Regions from separate parts of the Stutzerimonas decontaminans genome, predicted to be linked through region 3. Evidence: predicted binding sites of a transcription regulator. Region 3 holds the regulator's gene; each other region holds the start of a gene.

Region 1 (5,725 bases), 1.2 Mb from region 3:
GCCAGCCGGCGCATCTGGGCGCAGCGCGCCAGCTCAAGGAGTGCTACAGCACCTTCGAGAAGATCAAGGAGCTGATCCCGCTCGGTGGCTACACGCCGGGTGCCGACATCAAGACCGATCGTGCGGTGCAGCTGGCACCGACCATCGAGCGTTTCCTACGCCAGGATGTGGGCGAAGCCGCCGAGCTGGAAGCCAGCGTTGCCACCTTGCAGAACATCATCGGGAAGCCGCGATGAAACAGCAGATCGAAACCCTCGGCCGCCTGGCCAGCCTGCGCAGCCACCGCGTGCGGCAGATGCTCGGTCGCGTGCAGTACCAGCAGAGCCTCTGCCAGCGCTACCGCAACAACATCACCGGCCTCAGCCGCCTGTGCGGATTTTCCGTGCCAATGAGTACGCCGCTGCAGCGCGACAACCAGCAGCGCTACAAGGCCACCCTGTACAAGATGGTGGAGCTGCAGCGCCGCGAACTGGCAGTCGCCGAACAGGCGCTTGAGCGCATTCAGCGTGAGTTGCTGCAGGCCATGCGCAGCGAAAAGGTGGTCGAGCACATGATCGATGACAAGATGCAGCAGTGGCAGCAGCTGCTTGCGCAGCAGGAACAGAAGATTCAGGACGGCCTGGCGGCGCAGAGCTGGTGGCGTAATCGAATGGCCTGACGGGTTGGACTCGAACTGAGCTGCAGGATCAGCAGTGCCGGATACGCCACCCATCCGTGTCGTGCAAAATAGATTTAAGGTTTTTACTTAAGCGGTCGCTTCTTTGGCTGTAACCACCGAGTTGGAACGCAATCATGGAAATCAGCCGGCATTTCAAGCCCGCCCTGACACCGGCCGCCGAGGCCAATACCACCCGCCAGCCGGCTCCACGGCCGCTGGCCGACACCGCCGTGCGCCAGCCGGAAAGCCTGCCGCTGGAGCAGATGCATGACGCACTGCGCGCCATGCCGGATGTCGACCTCGATCGCGTCGCGGCGATCAAGCAGGCCCTGCAGCGCGGTGAGATCTCCACCGATCCCGCCGAACTGGCTGGCAGCATGCTCGCCTACCATCGCGGAAGCGATGCGTGAACCAGCGTGACAAGCTGCTCGCGGTCGTTGCTGTCGATCTCGAGCAGGACTGTGCCGATTACCTGGCCCTGCGTGACCTGATGCAGGCGCTCTACGCATTCCTGCTCGAGCGCGACAGCCCGGAAATCGATCGTCTCAATCTGCAGATCACGACACGCGTCGAAACCATCGGTGCACGCGCGCAGCGCCGGGCGAAGGTGCTGAGCGCCTTCCGCTTGCAGGCCGATGCCGATGGCATGCAGCGCCTGCTCGGTTCCTATCCCGACGACCAGGCCATGCGCTTGCGCCAGTCCTGGCAGCAACTTGGCGTGCTGGCCAGCCAGTGCCAGCAGATCAACGAGCGCAACGGCAAGCTGCTTGCCATGCATCACGAGATCCTTGGCCAGTTGCTGGCGGGCAGTCACGATGCGCGGCTTTATCAGCCGCAGATGTACTGAGCTCAGGCAACGGCCCCCGGCCCGTTGTTATGACGCCGCTGCCGATGCGGCTTCGTTGGCGACCCTTTGCCAACCCATCGAAACACGTCCAGCCCGTGCAGGCGGACGCCTCCCCCTCGCTGATATTTCCTGCAGCGCTTAAGCGCACCCCCCTTTTCCGTCGCCTTTAACCAGAGATGTTCCGTCCCTTCGCCAGGCGGAAGCGGCATTTCCCCGTTTCCTCCTCTGGCAGCCGGGCGGAAGCGTTTCTTCTCCGCAGGCGCTTAAAAAATGCCTGTAAATCAATGAGTTGCCAGTTGGCACTCAACTTGCTATAGAGAACGCAGGAAGGGGATCGGTAATGGCGATAGATTCAGATTACGTAAAGCAGATGTCGACGCAGCTCGCGACCTACGAAGTTCAGTCTTCGCTGGACCGGCTCAATCGCAACGAAAGCAACTACAAGACTCAGCGCGATGCGCTGAGCAAGTTGCGCACCTCCCTGACGACTTTCAAATCCGCTGTCTCCGGGCTGAAGACCGGCAAGGCGACCATGCTGGTCAACAGCGCCTCCTTCAGCCAGGACGGCTATGTCACCGCGACGGTCGGCGCGAAGGCCCAGGCCGGCAGCTATCAGTTCTATGTCGAGCAGCTGGCCAGCAAGCAGCAGGTCGCGGTGCAGGGCTTGGTCGACGGCAGCCTCAGTGGGACCCTGACGCTCGAAGGGCAGGATTTCGATCTGGCGGGTTACGCCTCGCTCGACGACGCAGCCAAGGCGATCAACGCCACCGCCGACCTCGGCGTGCAGGCGACGCTGGTGCGTAGCAATGGTGAAGTCAGTCTGGTGCTGACCAGCACCGAAAGTGGTGCGAGTAATGCCTTTGCGCATTCGCTGACTGGCACTGCCGCTACCAGCACCACCCTGTCCACTGCGGCCGATGCGCGTATTCGCATGGGCGGCAGCTTCGGCGTTGGCGGCATCGAGCTGACCAGCTCGAGCAACAACTTCGACAACGTCATCGATGGTGTCAGCCTGTCGGTCAACAAGGTGCACAAGGACGGTGATGCGGCCCTGACGCTGACCATCGACCAGGACAAGAGCGCCACCAAAGGCAAGGCGCAGAGCTTCGTCGACGCCTTCAATGCCTTGATGACCAGCTTCGATTCGCTGACCGCCAGCGGCAGCGACAGCAGCGCCCGTGGCGCGTTGGCCGGTGACTCCAGCATCCGCTCCATCGAGAGTCGCCTGAACGGCTTGTTGCGTACTGATTTCGGCGGCACCAGCCTGATCAATTTCGGGATCAGTGCTGACCGCAACGGCAAGCTGACCATCGACACCGCTCGCTTCGAAGCTGCCGTAGCGAAGGATCCAGCCGGTTTCGAGGCGCTGTTCACCGGCAAGGACAACCTGCTCGACAGCATCGACAAGACCGTCGCCAGCTACACATCCAGCACCAATGGCCTGCTGAAGAACCGCATGGACACGCTGGATATGAGCCTACGGCGCATTGATGAGCAGTTTGAGAATCTGCAGCAGCAGTACGACACCTATTACTCCCGCTACCTCAAGCAGTTCACCTCCATGATGCAGACCATGCAGAGCATGGAGCAGACCTTCGGAATGTTCTGATGACCTATCTCCCCAACGACAGTTACGACAGCTACCGCGCGGTGGATCTCGAGGCGCGTGCCGCCTCGGCGTCGCCTTACGAGCTGGTGCTGGTGCTGATGGACGGCCTGCTCGACGAGCTGGCCCGCGCGCGCGGCCACATCGAGCACAAGCGCTATCAGCAGAAGGGTGCCTCGCTGGAAAAGTGCATGAACATCCTCAACGGTCTCAATGGCGCCCTCGATGAAGAGAACGGCGGCGAGGTCGTGCAAGGCCTGGCGCGGCTCTACGAATACTGCATCTACCGTCTCTCCGACGTCAGCGTGACGCTGTCGCTGGAGGGGCTGGACGAGGTGGTGAACCTGCTCGGCACGCTGCGTGAAGGTTGGGAGGGCGTCAGTGCCGCACGCAAGTGACGAGCGACGCCTGCGCGCGTTGCACGAACAGCTGGCAGCCGCATTGCAAAGCCAGGACTGGCGCGCCGTCGGCGAGGTCGATCAGGCGATCCGGCAGTGTCTCGAGCAACTGCCGCGTGAGGCGCAGGACCCGTCCGTACAGACTGCCAGGCAGCAGCTCAAGCGTTTGCATGGTCAGGCGCTGAAGGCCTGCGCCGAGGAATGCGAACGCCTGCGCCTGCTGCTGGTGAATCATCTGGAGTACGCCGAAGGGCGTGCGGCCTATCAGCGTATCGACATGTACCAGGCGGGAGACGGCAGGTGATGCAGTTGATCTCGGCTTCGGCCCCGGCCACCGCAGTGGCGGAAGCATTGGCGCAACCGCTGCGTCCGGCCTCGCTGGGCGGGCACGCGGCTGCCCGAACGGCAGACGTCCCAACCGGATTTGCCAGCGAGTTTCACGCACGCATGCTGGGTGCGGCCCTCGATCTCGACGTGGATGCGTTGCAGCAGCCGCTGGAAGTGCAGGCGCCAGCGTTGCCGCTCGCCCTAGCGGAACCCGTTGTCGAGGCGGGCGCCGATGAGGCCGAGCAAGGTCCGGCCGAGCTGTGGCTGCTGGGTATGCTCGATCAGCAGCAGGTGCAAGTACAGGCGCGCGAGGCCGCGGTTCAGTTGGGCTGGCCGGTGGCGCCCGAACAGCCAGGCGCGGCGCCGGATGGCCAGGCCGGTGCGGTCATCGAAACACAGTTCCACAGCCGGGTAACCCCGCTGCCCGCAGGGCTACCTGGCCAGCAGCTCGGCGATCAGCTCGTCGACCGCCCGCTGCCCGCGGCTCCGGTCGCGCGCCCGGTCATCGAGCTCGGTGCAGCGTTGAATCAGCTGGGAGCCGGTGCAGCAGGAAACGATCTTGGCGCAGAGCTGGCGGTCGAGCCGCTGAGGGAGCTCGCCAGTATCGACGAGGGCAGCCAGTCAGCGCCGCTAGTGGCCGAGCGCCCGGCCAGCAGCGTCGCTCAGGGCGCCGAGCGCCTGCTCAAGCTGCAGGCGCCCGAGGCCAAGTGGGGCGAGCAGATGCTGCATGCGCTGCGCGAGCACGTCGAGGTTCAGCTGCAGCAACGCCAGCAGAGCGCAAGCATCCGGCTGGATCCGCCGGAGCTGGGCAGCCTGGAGATTCACCTCAGCCATGAGTCCGGTCGCCTCACCGTGCAGCTCAGTGCGGCCCATGCGGATGTGGCGCGCCTGCTGCAGCAGACCAGCGACCGTCTGCGCCAGGAGTTGGTGGCGCAGCACTTCGTACAGGTCAACGTGCAGGTCGGCGCCGACGGCCAGTCGAGCCGTCAGGGTCAGTCGCAGCAGGGGCATGACGGCGATGCGGTCCTCGCCGCAACCGCGCCGGCGAGCGCAGCCGTGGCTGCGGATGGCGGCAGGCGTTCGGCAGGTCGCGGTAACGATGTGCTGGTCACGGTCTGACCGGTTCAACTTCAACTACAGGATTGTGAATTGGTTATGTCGACGCCCCGTCTGGTTCTTCTGATGCTGCTACTCAATGTTGTCACCGTGGCCGGTGGCGTCGGTGCCGCCTACTGGCTGCTCAAGCCGGGCATGGTCGGTGGCGATGTGGTGGCCGAAACCATCGAGCCGGTGGAGTACCAGTTCTATCCGGTGAGCAAGGTTATCGTCAGCCTGCGCGGTGACGGCCGCGAGCGCTATTTCGTGCTCGACCTGGCGCTGCAGGCGGAAGCATCGGACGAACCGAAGAATTTCGAACAGGTCGAGCCGCTGGTGCGCAACTCGGTGGTCAGCTACCTCTCCGGCCTCGAGTTCGCCGACCTGCGCGCCATGCCGATCGGCGAGTTGCAGACGCGCCTGGAAGAGGCGCTGTTCGCCGACTTCGCCAGCAAGAAGGCGGTGGCGCCGTTCCACCACGTACTGGTCAACAAGATGATCGTTCAATAAAGGCCCTCGCCATGAACGCCACCTGTTCCGTCGATTACTACGCCGCCAGCCCGGCCAGCCCTGCGCTATTCGCGCCGGGTGCCGAACAGCGCTGGCTGATGCAGTACCTGCCACTGGTCAAGCGCATCGTGCGCCAGCTTTCGCTGCAGGCCAATCAGGTGCTCGACCGCGAGGACATGGAGCAGATCGGCATGATCGGGCTGCTCGAAGGTCTGCGCCGCTATGGCGAGCCAGACGAGCAGTTTGGCCGTTTCGCCGCGTTGCGCATTCGCGGAGCCATTCTC
Region 2 (5,725 bases), 1.6 Mb from region 3:
AAGGGCAGCGAGACGTTGCTACTGGAAACCAACTACCGCTCCATCGAGCCGGTGATTCGCGATGGCGAGGCGGTGCTGGCCGGGGTTAGGTTCAAGCAGGCCAAGACCAGCCGGCCATGCAAACCGACGCAGCCTGGCGACCACGGGGTAAAGCTGGTCACCGGTTTCGAGCTGAACAAGGGCCTGCCGAAGTTGATCGAGGCGATCACCGCGCAGTGCGCCCATGTGGCCGAACGGCAAAGCCGCGAACGCACCGCGGTGCTGCTGCTCAGCCGGCGCAACGAGCCGCTGCGGGCTATTCAGGCGCAGCTGGACCGCAAGCTGCCGGTCAAGGCCTACACCATCCATCGTGCCAAGGGGCTACAGGCCGAGGTGGCGATTATCGTCGACGATTGCGCACCGGTGCAGCCGCATCCGTTGCGCAACGCGCTGTATGCCTACTCGGGTTTCTTCCGCAACAGCTATGACCAGGCGATGGCCGATGAAAGCCTGCGCTTGGGCTACGTGGCGATCACCCGCGGCGTCAGTCGGGTGCTCTGGTATACGCGCAAGGCCCAGGGCGCCACCGAGTGCCTGGCGCGGCGCGGTTAGTGCGGCTTGTGGCACTGCGCGCGCGACGGCCGCGCCGGGCAATCGGGTGATGCCTTTTTAACGCGCGCGCAAGGACGGCTGCTCCGAAACCGAATTGCCATCAGCCCACGGCGATCTGCACCTCGTCGCCGATCAGGCGTACCGGCCAGACGCGCAGGCTTTGTTCGGGGTATTCCATGCAGCTGCCGTCCTGCAGGCGGAAATGCTGCTTGTACAGCGGTGAGGCGATCACCAGTTCACCCTTTAGGCTGGCAACGATGCCGCGGCCGATGACGTTGGCGCCGGACTTGGGGTCGCGATTGTCGATGGCGAACAGCTGTTCGCCTTCGGCGTTGTCGGGCAGGTGGAACAGCGCCACCTGGGCACCTTCGTGCCAGGCCACCACACCGGAGTTGGCGACCAGATCATTCCGGCTGCACAGCGCCTGCCAGACCGCTGGTGCGGTTGAACGGGAGTCGAGACGAACGACGTTGGACTGGCTCATCAGAGCACCTCCTGGGTGAGGGGAATCAGGTGAAGTTCGCTGGCGCGCACCGGCCGACGCTGGCCGCGTTCCTTGACGAAGTGGATATCGGGATCGCCGCGCCGATCATTGACGAAGGTGCGGAAGCGCTTGAGCTTTTCCGGGTCGTTGATGGCGTTGGCCCATTCGCACTCATAGCTGTCGACGACGTGCTGCATCTGGCTTTCCAGCTCGGCGGCAAGGCCCAGGCTGTCGTCGAGGACCACCGCCTTCAGATAGTCCAGGCCACCTTCCAGGCTCTCGCGCCAGACCGAGGTGCGTTGCAGCTTGTCTGCGGTGCGCACGTAGAACATCAGCACGCGGTCGATGGTGCGGATCAGCCCTTCGTCGTCGAGGTCGGTGGCGAACAGCTCGGCATGCCGCGGGCGCATGCCGCCGTTACCGCAGACGTAGAGGTTCCAGCCCTTGTCGGTCGCGATCACGCCGATGTCCTTGCTCTGTGCCTCGGCGCATTCGCGGGTGCAACCGGACACGGCGAACTTGATCTTGTGCGGCGCGCGCAGGCCCTTGTAGCGGTCCTCCAGGCGCAGCGCCATGCCGACGCTGTCCTGCACGCCGTAGCGACACCAGGTGCTGCCGACGCAGGATTTCACTGTGCGCAGACTCTTGCCGTAGGCGTGGCCAGTCTCGAAGCCTGCGGCGATCAGTTCGCCCCAGATGTACGGCAGCTCGTGCAGCTGGGCGCCGAACAGGTCGATGCGCTGGCCGCCGGTGATCTTGGTGTAGAGGTCGTATTTCTTCGCGACCTGGCCGATGGCGATCAGCCCCTCGGGGGTGATCTCGCCGCCTGGGATGCGCGGCACCACTGAGTAGGTGCCGTTCTTCTGCATGTTGGCCATGAAGGTGTCGTTGGTGTCCTGCAGCGGAATCAGCGCCGGATCGGTGATCGGCTGGTTCCAGCAGGAGGCGAGGATCGAACCCACCGTCGGCTTGCAGATGTCGCAGCCCACATGCCCGCGCCCATGCTTGGCCAGCAATTCGGCGAAGCTCTGGATGCCCTCGACGCGGACGATGCCGTAGAGCTCCTGGCGGGTGTAGGCGAAGTGCTCGCAGAGGCTCTTGTCCACCGCCACGCCACGCGCCGCCAGCTCGGCATCGAACACCAGCTTGAGCAGGGCATTGCAGCCACCGCAGCCGGTGGCCGCCTTGGTTGCCGCCTTGAGTTCGCCGAGATCGGTGACGCCGGCATCGACCTGGCAGCACACCGCGCCTTTGCTGACGTTGTGACAGGAACAGATGGTTGCGCTGGCCGGCAGGGCGTCCGGACCAAGGGTCGGAGCGCCCTCGGTCTGCGGCAGTATCAGCCCGGATGGGTCGGCCGGCAGCTTGATGCCGTTCTGTGCGTACTGCAGCAGGGTGTCGTAGTAGCTATTGTCGCCGACCAACACCGCGCCGAGCACCGTCTTGCCATCGGCGGATACCACCAGTCGACGGTAGCTGGCACTGGCCTCATCGATGAAACGGTAACTGCGCGAGCCGGGTGTGGCGCCGTGGGCATCGCCGATGGAGCCTACATCCACGCCGAGCAGCTTGAGCTTGGTCGACATGTCGGCGCCGTAGAAGGGCTCATGCGGTTCCTCGGCCAGCTGCGCGGCGACGCTGCGCGCCATGCTATAGCCCGGTGCAACCAGGCCGAACACGCTGCCGTTCCAGCTGGCGCACTCGCCGATGGCGAAGATCGCCGGGTCCGAGGCGCGGCATTCGCTGTCGATAACGATGCCGCCGCGCGGGGCAATCTCCAGATCCGCGACACGGCCGAGGACATCCTGCGGGCGGATGCCGGCGGAGAACACGATCAGGTCTGTTTCGAGGAATTCGCCATCGGTGAAGTTCATCCGCCAGGTGTAGTCCTCGCCGGCAACGATCTCCTGGGTGGCGCGCGACAGGTGCACGCCAACGCCGAGGGCCTCGATGCGCGCCTTCAATGCCGCACCGCCTTCGGCGTCCAGCTGCACCGGCATCAGGCGCGGGGCGAATTCGACGACATGGGCTTCCAGTCCGAGCGACTTCAGCGCGTTGGCTGCTTCCAGGCCGAGCAGACCGCCGCCGACCACCACACCGCGACGGGCATTGGTCGCGGCGGCGCGGATGGCGTCGAGATCATCCAGCGTGCGGTAGACCAGTCGCGCACTGCCTTCGGCACCGGTGATCGGTGGCACGAAGGGGTAGGAGCCGGTGGCAAGAATCAGTTGGTCGTAGGGCTGGCGGCCGGCGCTGGTAATGACCTCCTTGCGCTCGCGGTCGATGCCCAGCACCTGTACGCCCAGATGAGTGTAGACGCCGTGGCTGCTGTAGTAGTCGGCATCGCACATGGCCAGCGACTCGGCATCGCGGCCGCCGAAGTATTCGGACAGGTGCACGCGGTCATAGGCGCGCTGGCGCTCCTCGCCGAACACATGCAGCTCGTAGCGGGTGAGGGCGCCGCGCTCGATCAGCTGTTCGATGCAGTGATGACCGACCATGCCGTTGCCGACGATGACCAGTTTTTCGAGCGTGAGCGGAGTGACGGTAGAACTCATGGCCTTTCCTCAGTCGAGCTGCTGCGGCACTGGGCCGGCAAAACGCAAAAAGGCGCCTGGAGCTGGTATCAGCTCCAGGCGCCTTTGCCTGGTAATTAGTGGTGTGTGGGGTGGTCGGTCAGGCCTCGTTGCCTGCTACACCCGGTCCCGCGCCGCTTGGCTTGACGGTCGCCGCTGACCGTCTGGGACGTCCTGCCGCGAGGCGGCAGGTGTTGCCAGGGTGATTGCAGGTTGTATGCCAGCTTGTCCGTTAGCGTGGACTTGCGGCTGTAAGTCGCGCGATTGCGCGGCGTTACGCGGTGTTGCTTGCCGGGATGCTGAGCGAATCAGCGTCCGTCACTGCGACCTGAGCGCGGCAGACTTGAACCAGAACAGTGCGGCGATGCAATCGCGCTCCCCGCTTTGGGGCGATCAGGTCCCCGAGGCAGGGAGCAGATTGTCTCGGCGTCAGGCGCCAGACGCCGCTCGGAGCAATTCGGGCAGTGCCTCGCCGGCGGGCAGGGCGATCAGGTACTCGCGGTTGCCGGCAGTCGGCTCGCCCTGTGGGTTGACGTGCACCACGGTGGCTCCGGCGTCACGCGCCCGGTGCGGCACCTCAGCGGCGGGATAGACCACGCCGGAGGTGCCCACCGACAGCAGCAGATCGCATTCGCCAGCCGCCTGGAACGCCGCGTTCAGGGCGTCGACCGGCAGGCTTTCGCCGAACCACACCACCCCGGGGCGCAGCTGTCCGCCGCAATGGCTGCAGCGGGGCGGTTCGAGGCGTCGGCCACCTTCGGGCTCCTCAGCCACCGGCAGTGGCTCGGCCGGCTCGCGGGCGCAGGCGAAGCAGCGCGGTCGGTGCAGGTTGCCGTGCAGGTGAATGACGCCCTGACTGCCAGCGCGCTCGTGCAGGTCATCGACGTTCTGCGTGATCAGCGTCAGCCGCGGTACATGGTGCGCCAGTTCGGCGATGGCCACATGAGCAGGATTCGGCCGAGCTTTGAGGACCTGCATGCGCCGCCATTCGTACCAACCCCAGACCAGCGCCGGGTCGCGGCGGAACGCTTCGGGTGTCGCCAGCTCGCTGGGGTCGAAGCGCTCCCATAAACCGCTCAGTGCATCGCGGAAGGTCGGGATACCGCTCTCGGCGGAAACGCCGGCTCCGGTGAACACGACGACATGGCGCGCCGAGCGCAGGGCGCAAATCAGGGAATCTGGAATCACGATCGGCTCCGGGTATGGATGGGCTGCCTATGAATACCACCGCGCTCCTGGCTTTTCCAAAGCGTAGAGGGGCGCCAGCGGCGTTCGCCGGCATGTTCCCTTCAGGAAGTCGGCCTGTTTCGCGTCGGAGTTCTGACCGTCCAGCCGTGCGTCGATGCCATCTGTCACCTACTTGACGGACGTCAACGTCGTCTGCCCTGGCTCGCGGATGATGCCGCGTAAGGCAATAGACGCGATATTCGCAGGCGGGAGGCACTCATGCTTGGCTCAGTGACCTGGGACGACGCGCTGGTACAACGCTACGGACAGATCGGGCAACTGCATTGCACCTATCCGGCTGCGTCCGATTTCAGCGACCGGATCGCTCCGCTGGATTTGCTGCGGGCACTTCGCGAAAGCCGTAGGGCTGGGCGTGCGCTTTCCGTATCGGTTCAGCAGGCGGGCGGCGCTTGCTCGCAGCCAGACGATATTGCGGGCTACATGCTGCGTCTGGAGCGCGAAATCGAACAACTCGGCTGCCATGTGGGCCCGTTCCAGCGGGTCGAGCAATTGCAGCTGGGCGTTGGCGCGTTGAGCATCGAATCCGTGCGGCACCTGGTGAGCGTGCTCAAGTCGCGCTTTCATTTCGCCGAGCCCGGTGCTGCCAGCTTCACTGCCGAAGTCGAGCTGGCGCATGTCGACTGGCCGCTGATCGGTGCGCTGCACGAACTCGGTTTCAACCAACTCAGCGTTGGCGTGCCGGATCTGCGCGCCGATGACGGCTGCACCGTGGAATATTTCCGCAGCTCCGCGCGCATCCGCGCTGTGATCGAGGCGGCTCACGCACTGCATTACCGCTCGGTGAACCTCGATCTGGGCTACGGCAGATCCTGGCAGACCCCGGCCA
Region 3 (5,725 bases):
GCTGGAAATGACGCAGAAAGGCCTGGGCATGACCGTGATCGTCGAAACGGACGGCAGACTGGCCGGAATCTTCACCGATGGCGACCTGCGCCGCGCGCTCGACAAGGGTGTGGATGTGCGCCAGACCAGCATCGATGAGGTCATGACCGTGCACGGCAAGACCGCTAATGCCGAAATGCTCGCAGCCGAGGCGCTGAAGATCATGGAAGACCACAAGATCAGCTCTCTGGTCGTGATCGACGATAAGGAGCTGCCGGTCGGCGCTCTGAACATGCACGACCTGCTGCGCGCGGGGGTGATGTAATGCACGAGCACCTGCTGCAACGCGCCCGCGACATCCGCCTGGCGATTTTCGATGTGGATGGCGTCCTGACCGACGGCCGCCTGTATTTCCTCACCGATGGTAGCGAGTTCAAGACGTTCAACACGCTGGACGGGCACGGCATCAAGATGCTGATCAATTCGGGCGTGCGCACCGCGATCATCAGCGGACGCAAGACCCCCGTGGTAGAGCGTCGAGCGCAGAACCTTGGCATCCAGCACCTCTATCAAGGGCGCGAGGACAAGCTGGTCGTGCTCGACGAGCTATTGGCCGAGCTTGGCCTGAGCTACTCTGAGGTGGCCTATCTCGGTGATGATCTGCCCGACCTGCCGGTTATACGCCGCGTAGGCCTCGGCATGGCCGTGGCCAGCGCCGACATCTTTGTGCGTGAACATGCCCATGGCGTAACGCAGGCCCGTGGTGGCGAAGGCGCGGCGCGCGAGTTCTGCGAACTGATCATGCGCGCACAGGGCACCCTGGCCGCCGCGCAAAACGCATATCTGTAGGGGGCTGCATGCTTCGCAAAATGCGCTTCGCTGTCCTGCTGACGCTGATCGCCGCTCTGCTGGTGGCGGTCGGCTACTGGAACATCCGCCCGGAAAGCTTCATGCAGGAGCCGCCCGTCTCCAGCGGCGAAACGCCTGACATCGATTTCTATGTAATCAATTCGCGCACGGTGCAGTATCAACCAGACGGCAAGCGCAACTACGAACTGACGGCAGACAAGCTCGAGCACATCAAGGCCAGCGATATCAGCCTGCTGACCAAGCCCGACCTGATGTCCTATCGCGGCACCGAGCTGCCCTGGCACGTGCGAAGCGAGCGCGGCGAAGTATCGGCCGAGGGCGATGAGGTCTTGCTGATCGACAAGGTTCGGGTCGAGCGCACCGATGCCAAAGGCCGCCCGACGATCCTTACCACCAGCCGCCTGACGGTGTGGCCGGACAAGGATTATGCCGAGACCAACCAAGCCGTTAGAATCGAGGCCGCCAACGGCGTGACCACCGCAACCGGCATGAAAGCGTATCTGGATGACGGCAGGATGCTCCTGCTGTCCAACGTAAGAGGCCAGCATGAGCTGCGTTAAGACTCTCCCCCTCCTGCTCGGTTTGAGCGCATTCTGGCTCAGCGCCAGCGCCTGGGCGCTTCCCGAGGATCGTGAACAGCCAATCCGCGTGCAGGCCGACTCCGCCGAACTCGACGACCGACAGGGTGTAGCGGTATATCGTGGCGACGTGGTCATCACCCAGGGCACGATGAAGATTACCGGCGACACAGTGACCATCACCCAGAACAGCAGCGGCGATGTCGAAGTATTTACCTCTATCGGCAAGCCAGCGTATTACGAGCAGAAACCTGCAGTGGACAAGGAAATCGTCAAGGCCTATGGCCTGACCATCCAGTACTTTGCAGCCAACGAGCGCATCGTGCTGATCGACCAGGCCAAGGTGGTTCAGGAAGGCAACACCTTCGAAGGCGAGAAGATCGTCTATGACACCCGCCGCCAGATCGTCAACGCTGGCCGCGCCACCAATGCCGACGTCACCACACCGCGGCCGCGCGTCGACATGGTGATCCAGCCACGCAAACGCGACCAGGCCGCGGAGCAGCCCGAGTAATGGCCGTCCTCAAAGCCCAGCATTTGGCCAAGAGCTACAAGAGTCGTCAGGTCGTGCGCGACGTCAGCCTGTCCATCGAGAGCGGGCAAATTGTCGGCCTGCTCGGCCCGAACGGCGCCGGTAAGACCACCTGTTTCTATATGATCGTTGGCCTGGTAAACGCCGATCAGGGCCGCGTGCTGATCGATCAGAACGACGTCACGCACCTGCCAATGCATGGGCGCGCCCGCGCCGGCATCGGCTACCTGCCACAGGAAGCGTCGATCTTTCGCAAGCTGTCGGTCGCCGACAACATCATGGCGATTCTCGAGACGCGCAAGGATCTGGACCGCAGCGGCCGCCAGCAGGCTCTAGAAGGCCTGCTGCAGGAGTTTCACATCAACCATATCCGCGACAGCCTCGGCATGAGCCTGTCTGGCGGCGAACGTCGCCGGGTGGAGATCGCCCGAGCGCTGGCCACCGCGCCGAAGTTCATCTTGCTCGACGAGCCATTCGCCGGAGTTGACCCGATCTCCGTCGGCGATATCAAGCAGATCATCCATCACCTCAAGGCCAAGGGCATCGGCGTGCTGATCACCGACCACAATGTCCGTGAAACGCTGGATATCTGCGAAACAGCCTACATCGTCAATGACGGACAACTGATCGCCGAAGGCGACGCACAGACCATCCTCAGTAATCAGCTGGTCAAGGAAGTCTATCTGGGCCACGAATTCCGTCTCTAAGACGGTTTTTTTGCTCGGCTCGGCAAATCGGCTCTAGGCAAAGGCTTCGCCGGCAGGCATATAATTTGCTTTCGCCGGCGCCTGGCGCGCGGCATGTCGGAATGGGCGCGGTTGCGCCGGCATAAAAGGTTCGAAGTCCTCTGCCATGAAACCATCGCTAGTCCTGAAGATGGGCCAGCAGCTGACGATGACACCGCAGCTGCAACAGGCCATACGGCTCCTCCAGCTATCCACCCTCGATCTGCAACAGGAGATCCAGGAGGCGCTGGACTCCAATCCCATGCTCGAGCGTGAAGAAGACGGCGACGACTTCGACAGCTCCGATCCAATGGCCGAGGCTGTCGATCGGCCGGGCGATACCGGCATGGAGAAGAGCAGCAGCCAGGAAAGCACCTACGAGGAGCCCTCGCATAGCGGTGAGAGCGCCGAGGACGGCGATTGGGGTGAGCGCATCCCCAGCGAGCTGCCGGTCGACACGGCCTGGGAAGACATCTACCAGACCAGCGCCAGCAGCCTGCCCAGCAACGATGACGACGAGTGGGACTTCACCAGCCGTACGTCGAGCGGCATCAGCTTGCAGAGCCACCTGCTGTGGCAACTCAACCTAGCGCCCATGAGCGACACCGACCGACTGATCGCGACCACGCTGATCGACTGCATAAACGATCAGGGCTATCTCGAAGAATCCCTGCAGGAAATCGTCGACTCGTTCGACCCGGAGCTGGAAATCGAACTCGACGAGGTTGAGGTCGTCCTGCGTCGCATCCAGCAGTTCGAACCGGCCGGCATAGGCGCCCGCGACTTGCGCGAATGCCTGCTACTGCAACTGCGCCAGCTACCTGAGCAGACGCCTTGGCTGAGCGAAGCCCAGCGCCTGGTCAGCGATTACCTGGACGTGCTTGGCAGCCGCGACTACAGCCTGCTGATGCGACGGATGAAGATCAAGGAAGACGACCTGCGCCAGGTCATCGAACTGATCCAGAGCCTGAACCCACGCCCAGGCTCGCAGATCGAGGCAAGCGAACCGGAGTACGTGGTGCCCGACGTGATCGTGCGCAAGCACAACGATCGCTGGCTGGTCGAACTGAACCAGGAAGCCATGCCACGCCTGCGGGTCAACGCGCAGTACGCCGGCTTCGTCAAACGCGCCGATTCCAGCGCCGACAACACCTTCATGCGCAACCAGTTGCAGGAGGCCCGCTGGTTCATCAAGAGCCTGCTCAGCCGCAACGAAACACTGATGAAGGTGGCCACCCAGATCGTCGAGCACCAGCGGGCCTTCCTGGAGCATGGCGACGAAGCGATGAAACCACTGGTACTGCACGACATTGCAGAAGCGGTGGGGATGCATGAATCGACCATTTCTCGTGTAACGACGCAGAAATACATGCACACGCCGCGGGGCATCTACGAACTCAAATACTTCTTCTCCAGCCACGTCAGCACGGCTGAAGGCGGCGAATGCTCGTCCACCGCAATCCGCGCGATCATCAAGAAGCTGGTCGCCGCGGAAAACCAGAAAAAGCCGTTGAGCGACAGCAAGATCGCTGGTTTACTGGAAGCGCAGGGCATCCAGGTGGCCCGCCGTACAGTTGCGAAATACCGTGAGTCGCTCGGTATCGCACCGTCCAGCGAGCGCAAACGTTTGCTGTGATCGGCCCCTGGTCGAACTGTCCCGGCGGCAGGCCCAATCAGCCTGCTTTTCGCACAAGGCAAAGGAGATAGCAGTATGCAAGTCAACATCAGCGGTGTTCATCTGGAAGTAACCGACGCCCTGCGTGACTACATCGAGGAGAAATTCGACCGGCTTGCTCGCCACTTTGACCGCATCATCAGTGTTCAGGTGATTCTGCAGGTCGAGAAGCTCAAGCAGAAAGCCGAGGCAACCCTGCACGTCGCCGGCCGTGAAGTAGTGGCCATTGCCGATCATGAAGACATGTACGCTGCCGTCGACCTGCTGGTCGACAAGCTCGATCGCCAGCTGATCAAGCACAAGGAGAAGCAGCTCGACCACACTCAGGGCGCTGTCACCCGCTGACTCCACTATGATCCGACTCGAAAACATCCTTACCCCCGGACGTTCCCTGGTGAACGTCCCGGGTGGTAGCAAGAAACGCGTTCTGGAGCAGATCGCCAAGGTGATCGCCCAAGACCTTATCGATCTCGATTCCCAGACCATCTTCGAAAACCTGATCGCCCGGGAGAAGCTGGGCTCCACCGGCTTCGGCAACGGAATCGCTATTCCGCATTGCCGTATGGTCGGTTGTAACGCTCCGCTGAGTGCCGTCCTGCGCCTGGAGACGCCTGTCGATTTCGATGCCATCGACGGGGCTCCGGTGGACCTGCTCTTCGTTCTGCTGGTACCGGAAGCAGCTACCGACGAACATCTTGAGCTGTTGCGCCAGATCGCCAGCATGCTCGACCGCGAAGATGTGCGCCAACGCTTGCGTGAAGCGCCAACCAACCAAAGCCTCTATCAGGTCGTAGTCGACGTGCAGAACGGGGCCTGACGAAATGGGCAATCGATGCGGCTGATCATCGTAAGTGGGCGCTCAGGCTCGGGTAAAAGTACCGCGCTGAATGTGCTCGAAGACAACGGTTTCTACTGCATCGACAACCTGCCTGCCGGGCTGCTGCCGGAACTTGCCGAGCGCGCCCTGTTGCATACCGAGCTACTGCATCCGCAGGTCGCCGTATCGATCGATGCGCGCAACCTGCCCAGCCAGCTCAAGCGCTTTCCGGAACTGCTCGAAGAAGTCCGCGCCCGGCACATCCTCTGCGATGTGCTCTATCTGGACGCCGATGACGAAACCCTGCTCAAGCGCTTCTCGGAAACCCGGCGCCGTCACCCACTGACCAACGAAACCCGCTCGTTGGCCGAAGCGATCCACGATGAGGAGCTGCTGCTGGCTGCGATCATCGATCACGCCGATCTGAAGATCGATACCACGCACCTGAACCTCTACCAACTGCGTGACGTGCTCAAGCTGCGCCTGCTCAACAAACCGGAGCCGGGCACAGCTTTTCTGATCGAGTCGTTCGGGTTCAAGCGAGGCATG
Region 4 (5,725 bases), 700 kb from region 3:
CGCCCCTCGATCTTGGCGTGGCGACCGTCGCCGCCGAAGAAGTTGTCCACCAGCTTGAACACCAGCTTGGCGTCGAGGATGAACAGTGCCGTGCCGCGTAGCGGCTTCATCTTCACCAGGTTGAGGCTGGTAGGCACATACAGCGAATGCACGTACTCGCCGAACTTCATCACCTGGACACCACCGACCGATACATCAGCCGAACGGCGCAGCAGGTTGAACATGCTGATCCGGGTGTAACGGGCGAAGCGCTCGTTGATCATTTCCAGCGTGGGCATGCGCCCACGCACGATGCGGTCCTGACTGGTCAGGTCGTAGCTTTTGATGGACCCCGGCTCGGAATCGCTCTCGGTATCCACCAGACCGTCGTCGACCCCGTGCAGGAGCGCATCGATCTCGTCTTGCGAGAGCAGGTCTTGAACAGCCATCTGGGCAGCCTTCTATTGCAATACGAAGTTGGTGAAAAGCACTTGCTCGACGGCAAGCTTGCCAATTTCCTTCTGCGCCAGCTCCTGCACGCTAGCAGTGGCCTGCTGACGCAGCATCTCCTTGCCGACGGGCGTTTTCAATGCCTCGAAATCCTGGCTGGAAAACAGCATGACCAGGCGATTGCGCAGCAACGGCATATGCACTTTGAGGGCATCCAGCGCGGCCTGATCGCGGGACATCAGTGCGATGCTGACCTGCATGTAGCGCTGCCGCCCATTGTGGCTGAAGTTGACGACGAAGGCCGGCATCAGCACCTCGTAGATCGCCGGCTGCTTGCCGGACACTGCTGTCGATTCCTGCGCCTTGCCGGCATCGAGATCGTCACCTTTGCCCATGAAATACAGCGTGCCGCCGATGGAAAGCCCTACGGCCACTAACATGGCGACCACGATCACGATGATGAGTTTCAGCCGGCCCTTGCCTGCCGAACCCGCTTCCGGACCAGTTGGCGGTACCGTCGGTGGAGCCTGTTTCTTAGCCATGCCAAATATCCGTCATCAACAGCGTTTCGATCCGAGTTTCCGAGTTAAGAGCAACAGCTGTGCCAACGCTTCGACACGGCCGTTGCGCCACGCTGTGTTACTGAGTCGACACCGTATCAGGAATAGAGGACCTGCACTGCCAGGGCTGACCGCGCCCAACGTGTTGCTGCGACAGGCGGCAGAAAACCGACGCTGCCAGTGCAGCAGCGTCGGTTCTAGAGATAAAACGGGTAAACCACGCGTTACGCGTAGTAGTCCACCAGGCCGCGATCGCCCGCGCTGCGATTGCTGGAAATCTCGCTGACACCCTGCTGCAGCTCGCCTTCGCCAGCCTCGCCATCAGCTGAGGAGCCACCGCGTGAGGCCCCACCATCCGCGCCGCCTTGCCAGCCCCGCGCAAGCGACTGATCGGAGACGTTGACGTCCATGAGATTCATGCCCTGCTGAGTGAACATCTCGCGCAAACGCTGCATCTGGCCTTCGAGCGCGTCACGCACCCCGGCATGGGGGCTAAGGAAGGTGACCTGGGCCTGGTCCTTGGTCAAGTCGATACGCACCTCCATGCGCCCGAGCTCAGCGGGATCGAGCTGAATCTCGGCCGATTTCAGATTCTGACTGGACAGCCACATCACGCGGTTCACTACAGCCTCGCTCCAGCCGGACTGCTGCATCTGCACCGGCTGCCCGGGTACCAGAGCTGGCCGCTGCGCCTGCTGAACCTGCTGGGTGATCGCCTGGCTCAAGGGATTGAGACGCGCTGCGGCCAATTCACTGGCACTCGAGGAGCGGCTTTCCTTGGGGGCCTCAACGCTGTCCAGCAGATCCTTTACTGCAAGCTCCAGTTCAGGCTCTTCGCTATCCGCCGAGTCCTTGCCCGCCAGCAGAACGCTGGCAAAACCATCGTCCGCCTCGGCCTTTGCCTGCGCATCAGCCAGCGGATTCTGCAATTGCTGCGTCGACTTCTGCACGCCCAGCGTCTCAGCCGATGTCTGCAAGCCGGTGACCGCTGGCTCATCCGCGACCAGCTCCCCTTCCCCGGCAGTAAGGCTTTGCGCCACTGGAAGCCCGGCCAGCAGCGAATCGCCCTCCGGCTCCCCTGCCGGCTGAGCGTCTGCCTGGGTCACGAATTGTCCGCCCAGGCCCAGCAGCAACAGCGGGTCCAGCTCGGTCTCAGGCAGTTCTTCGGAGGCTGCGTCCGCGGGCAATGCATTGCCGCTTTCGGCAACTGCCGACTTTTCGTCGGCATTTACGCCGGCTGCTTCTTGCCGGCCTTTGTCGTCAACGGGCTTGTCGCGACCACTGTCATTGCGCGCCGAGCGCTCGACAGGTTTGCTCTGGCGTTCCTTGGCGTAGACGTCCGAAAAGCTGGCGCTGCCGCTGTCCCGCCCTTCGCGCGGCGCGTCCGGGGCCTTGGCCGAAGCCTTGGCTCGGGCATCAACGGAAGGCGTTTTGAGTAACAGGTCGGGGGAAACAGCCATGAGGTCATTACCGCTACGGGTGGATCGTAGCGGTAGTAGAGCAAGTTCCGGGCCAGGATCAAATGATGCTCAGCGCAACGACAAAGGGGCTCGCAGGGCCTGCCACATGCAGCAACTGCGGGGTTTCGCGGCATCGCAAGCCGCGTCGACGGCGGTTGAGTAGGCGACCCGCGTCAGAGATTTGGCCATCAGGCGTAGCGTTGGCGCTCCGCTCTGAACAGAATGCCGACAATAGCGAATTCGCGTTCGATGGACGCGATGAGGGCAGGCGCCTGCGCAAGCTGCTCACCCCGAGCGGCCGCTTCCAGCTCCTGGCAGAGCTCTGCCAGGAGCAAAGCGCCCATGTTGCTGCAACTGCCCTTGAAGCTGTGCGCGGCACGGCGCAGCGTTTCGGCCTGCTCGGCTTGGCAGGCCTGGCGCAGCAGCCGGACACGCTCTTCGGAATCGGCGAGAAAGGTATCCAGCAGTGCCGGATACTCACTCTCCATTACGTCCTGCAGCGTGGCCAGCACGGCGCTATCGAGATGAGTGTTGGACACCGGCACACCCCTGATTGAAAGCGACGGATTATGCCTCAGCCGGCCAGATGAACTCCACGCTCAGCCCCTGACCGTCCGACTGCCAGTCGAATCCGTCGCTCAACTGGCGTATCAGGTGCAGCCCCCTGCCACTGAGGCGGTCCCCAGCCAGCTGAACCTGCAACGCTTGCGTCACGTCGAACCCGCCGCCACTGTCGTCGATATCGATGCGCAAGCGCCCGCCGCGGGCGTCCGTCCTGATGGCCAGCTCCAGATGAACATGCCCTTCGGCCAAGGCCTGCAGCCGTTGCTGGCGTAAGTCGTAGTAGCGCTTGAAACCCTCGGCATCGCACTTGAGCGCCGAGTCGAGACCAAGCACGCCATGTTCCAGAGCATTGGAATAAAGCTCGCCAAGTACGGCATAGATGGCACCGGCGCGCGGACGTAGCTGATTGACCTGCAACAATAGCTGCAGCAGCATCGGAAGCGGATTGCCGCTGCGCAGGCTTTCGGCTCGCATTTCGAGTCGAATCGACCAGTCCATGGGCCGCGAGCGATGTGCAGTAGCCGCCGCAGCGAGCGGCGCGGCGATCGTCCCGTCAGTTACCACCACCTCGACCAGACTGAGATCGTCATGCTGCTGACCATGGAAATCCAGCAGCGCCTGCTCGACCTCATCAAAGAGCTGCGCCGGATCGCGATTGGCGGTCAGCGCAGCCAGCAAGCGCTCCTCACCAAAGAGCTCATCATCGGCATTGCGACTCTCCACCACGCCGTCGGAGAGCAATAGCAGACGGTCGCCGGGTGCCAGCGGGTAATGCTCGAACTTATCGTCGAGCGCCGCGGCGGACACCACGCCCAGCGGCAAATGACGGGAAACCAAAGCGGTGCGCTGGCCATTGGCGGAGATCAGGTAACCGTCCGGCAAGCCACCGTTCCAAACCCGCAACGTGCCCTGCTGGGGGTTGATGTCGAGCAGGGCCGCGCAGCAGAACATTTCCACCGGGAGGATCTGCTTGAGCTTGGCATTCATCTCGCGAAGGATATCGGTGCTGGAATAACCCTTGGCGGCCATCCCATAAAAGGTTTCCGCCAACGGCATGGCCCCGATTGCTGCGGGCAACCCATGCCCCGTGAAGTCGCCGAGCAGGACGAACATCTGCCCTGCTGGCGCCTGGACCGCCAGCAGCAGGTCTCCATTGAACAGGGCCTGGGGCGACTGCCGGTAACGGATGTTCGGCGCGCTCAAGCAGCCGGCATGGGCGACCTTATCGAAGATCGCCTTGGCTGCCCGGTGCTCGGCAAGCAATTGCTGGTTACGCCTTGCAATCAGGTCACGCTGCTCTAGCACCGTCGCCTGGAGTCGGCGCAGGCGGTGCATGGCCTGGATCTTGGCTTCGAGGATGATCGGGTTGTAGGGCTTGGCTATGAAGTCATCGCCGCCCGCTTCCAGGCAGCTGGCCAGCGCTTCGTGCTCGGTCAGCGAGGTCAGAAAGATGATCGGTACCAGCTCGTCACCAGCCAGCTGCTTGATGCGCCGCGCCGCCTCGAAGCCGTCCATCACCGGCATCAGCGCATCCATCAGCACCAGCTGCGGACGCTCCTGCTGAAACAGCTCGACTGCTTCCTGACCATCAGCCGCGGTAAGTACCCGATGACCCTGTTTGGCGACGATGGTGGAAAGCAGCATCCGATCGACCGGGCTGTCCTCGGCGATCAGGATCGACAGCCGCATCGGCATGTCAGGCAATCACGAACAACTGTTCGAAATTGGATACCGAAAGGATCTTGCGTACATCGGGACTACAGTTGAGCAGGCGAATATCAGCTTCATCGCCGCCGGCGTGGTCACGCAGCAACAGCAGCATTCCCAGCGCCGAGCTATCCATATAGGTGGTGCCCTGCAAATTCACCACATAACGCTGGGGATTCACATCCTGACGCTGGTAGGCATCGCGGAAGGCCTGATGCGCATTGAAGTCGAAGCGTCCGCTAATGGAAATGGTCAGCTCCTGCCCATCCACCGAAGGCTGCGAGTTAATGGTCATGCGGGACTCCCTGATCCGGAACATCTAGAAGGCTGCTCGCGCTGGCGGCCGTCGCTTATGCGAAGTGGACAGCCGTATGCGGGCTGAATATGCAGTGATCCGAACCAGGCCGGACCGACCGTCCATCAAGGGCTGATGAACGCTGCGTAAGGAACGGGTGAAGATTTATCACTCAAGGCGCAACACGGCAAGCACGAATCCGGCGTGGGCGCACACCGGGTCGAGGCGACGGGCAGGCAGGCGGCGGATCATCGATCACGAGCACGGCCGGCCAATCGCTGAGCAAATTCGTCGAGCAGCTTCTGTTCACGCTTGTCCGCGGCGATGCGAGCCTCGCGCTGATAACTTTCGATCAGCTTGCTCAACCCTTCCACTCGCGCATGCTTTTGATGCCATTGCTGGCGCAGCTTGAGCAAATTGTCGCGATACCAGTTGACGCTGCGCTGCTGCTGGCCGATAGCCGATTCCAGCTGGGACAGAAAGCGCTGATAGTTCATCAGCCACTGCCCGGAAACGCCCTGGCTGCCCTGCTGCATCCATTGCTGCTGATAATCACCGAAATACTGCTCGAGTTCGGCGAGCTTGGTTTCGGCCTGCGTCAGCTGCGTCTGGGCCTGCCCGAGCAGCCGTGCGGCATCACGTTCGGCACGCTCGGCCATTTCGATGACCGGCGCCAGGCGCGCCGCTCGACTGGCCGCCATCGGTTAGCC

What was found. Region 3 encodes sigma-54, which starts transcription at its own class of promoters, with help from an activator protein. Its sites were predicted from a motif close to ANTGGCATNNANNTTGCTNT; they were not measured.
Region 1: fliD (flagellar filament capping protein FliD) is a predicted target of sigma-54. The motif match lies at 1,801-1,820, and genes of this name have one in related genera.
Region 2: nirB (nitrite reductase large subunit NirB) is a predicted target of sigma-54. The motif match lies at 3,857-3,876, and genes of this name have one in related genera.
Region 4: UIB01_RS07990 (flagellar hook-length control protein FliK) is a predicted target of sigma-54. The motif match lies at 2,487-2,506, and genes of this name have one in related genera.

The regions. Positions count from the first base shown of each region.
Region 1 covers NZ_CP007509.1:4,496,744-4,502,468, reverse strand. Annotated here, with positions in the region: gene fliI (flagellar protein export ATPase FliI) at 1-236, shown strand, start outside; gene UIB01_RS20775 (flagellar FliJ family protein) at 233-658, shown strand; gene flgM (flagellar biosynthesis anti-sigma factor FlgM) at 793-1,068, shown strand; gene UIB01_RS20765 (flagella synthesis protein FlgN) at 1,065-1,505, shown strand; gene fliD (flagellar filament capping protein FliD) at 1,846-3,114, shown strand; gene fliS (flagellar export chaperone FliS) at 3,114-3,509, shown strand; gene UIB01_RS20750 (hypothetical protein) at 3,493-3,813, shown strand; gene UIB01_RS20745 (flagellar hook-length control protein FliK) at 3,813-4,955, shown strand; gene UIB01_RS20740 (flagellar basal body-associated FliL family protein) at 4,992-5,441, shown strand; gene UIB01_RS20735 (FliA/WhiG family RNA polymerase sigma factor) at 5,453-5,725, shown strand, end outside.
Region 2 covers NZ_CP007509.1:2,600,402-2,606,126, reverse strand. Annotated here, with positions in the region: gene UIB01_RS11995 (DEAD/DEAH box helicase) at 1-591, shown strand, start outside; gene nirD (nitrite reductase small subunit NirD) at 692-1,075, opposite strand; gene nirB (nitrite reductase large subunit NirB) at 1,075-3,633, opposite strand; gene UIB01_RS11980 (SIR2 family NAD-dependent protein deacylase) at 4,081-4,839, opposite strand; gene UIB01_RS11975 (oxygen-independent coproporphyrinogen III oxidase) at 5,098-5,725, shown strand, end outside.
Region 3 covers NZ_CP007509.1:997,875-1,003,599, reverse strand. Annotated here, with positions in the region: gene UIB01_RS04590 (KpsF/GutQ family sugar-phosphate isomerase) at 1-304, shown strand, start outside; gene UIB01_RS04585 (KdsC family phosphatase) at 304-828, shown strand; gene lptC (LPS export ABC transporter periplasmic protein LptC) at 837-1,409, shown strand; gene lptA (lipopolysaccharide transport periplasmic protein LptA) at 1,396-1,941, shown strand; gene lptB (LPS export ABC transporter ATP-binding protein) at 1,941-2,666, shown strand; gene UIB01_RS04565 (RNA polymerase factor sigma-54) at 2,812-4,320, shown strand; gene hpf (ribosome hibernation-promoting factor, HPF/YfiA family) at 4,396-4,704, shown strand; gene ptsN (PTS IIA-like nitrogen regulatory protein PtsN) at 4,712-5,176, shown strand; gene rapZ (RNase adapter RapZ) at 5,192-5,725, shown strand, end outside.
Region 4 covers NZ_CP007509.1:1,700,430-1,706,154, reverse strand. Annotated here, with positions in the region: gene fliM (flagellar motor switch protein FliM) at 1-428, opposite strand, end outside; gene fliL (flagellar basal body-associated protein FliL) at 441-971, opposite strand; gene UIB01_RS07990 (flagellar hook-length control protein FliK) at 1,214-2,449, opposite strand; gene UIB01_RS07985 (Hpt domain-containing protein) at 2,638-2,988, opposite strand; gene UIB01_RS07980 (ATP-binding SpoIIE family protein phosphatase) at 3,017-4,708, opposite strand; gene UIB01_RS07975 (STAS domain-containing protein) at 4,710-5,015, opposite strand; gene fliJ (flagellar export protein FliJ) at 5,264-5,716, opposite strand; gene fliI (flagellar protein export ATPase FliI) at 5,720-5,725, opposite strand, start outside.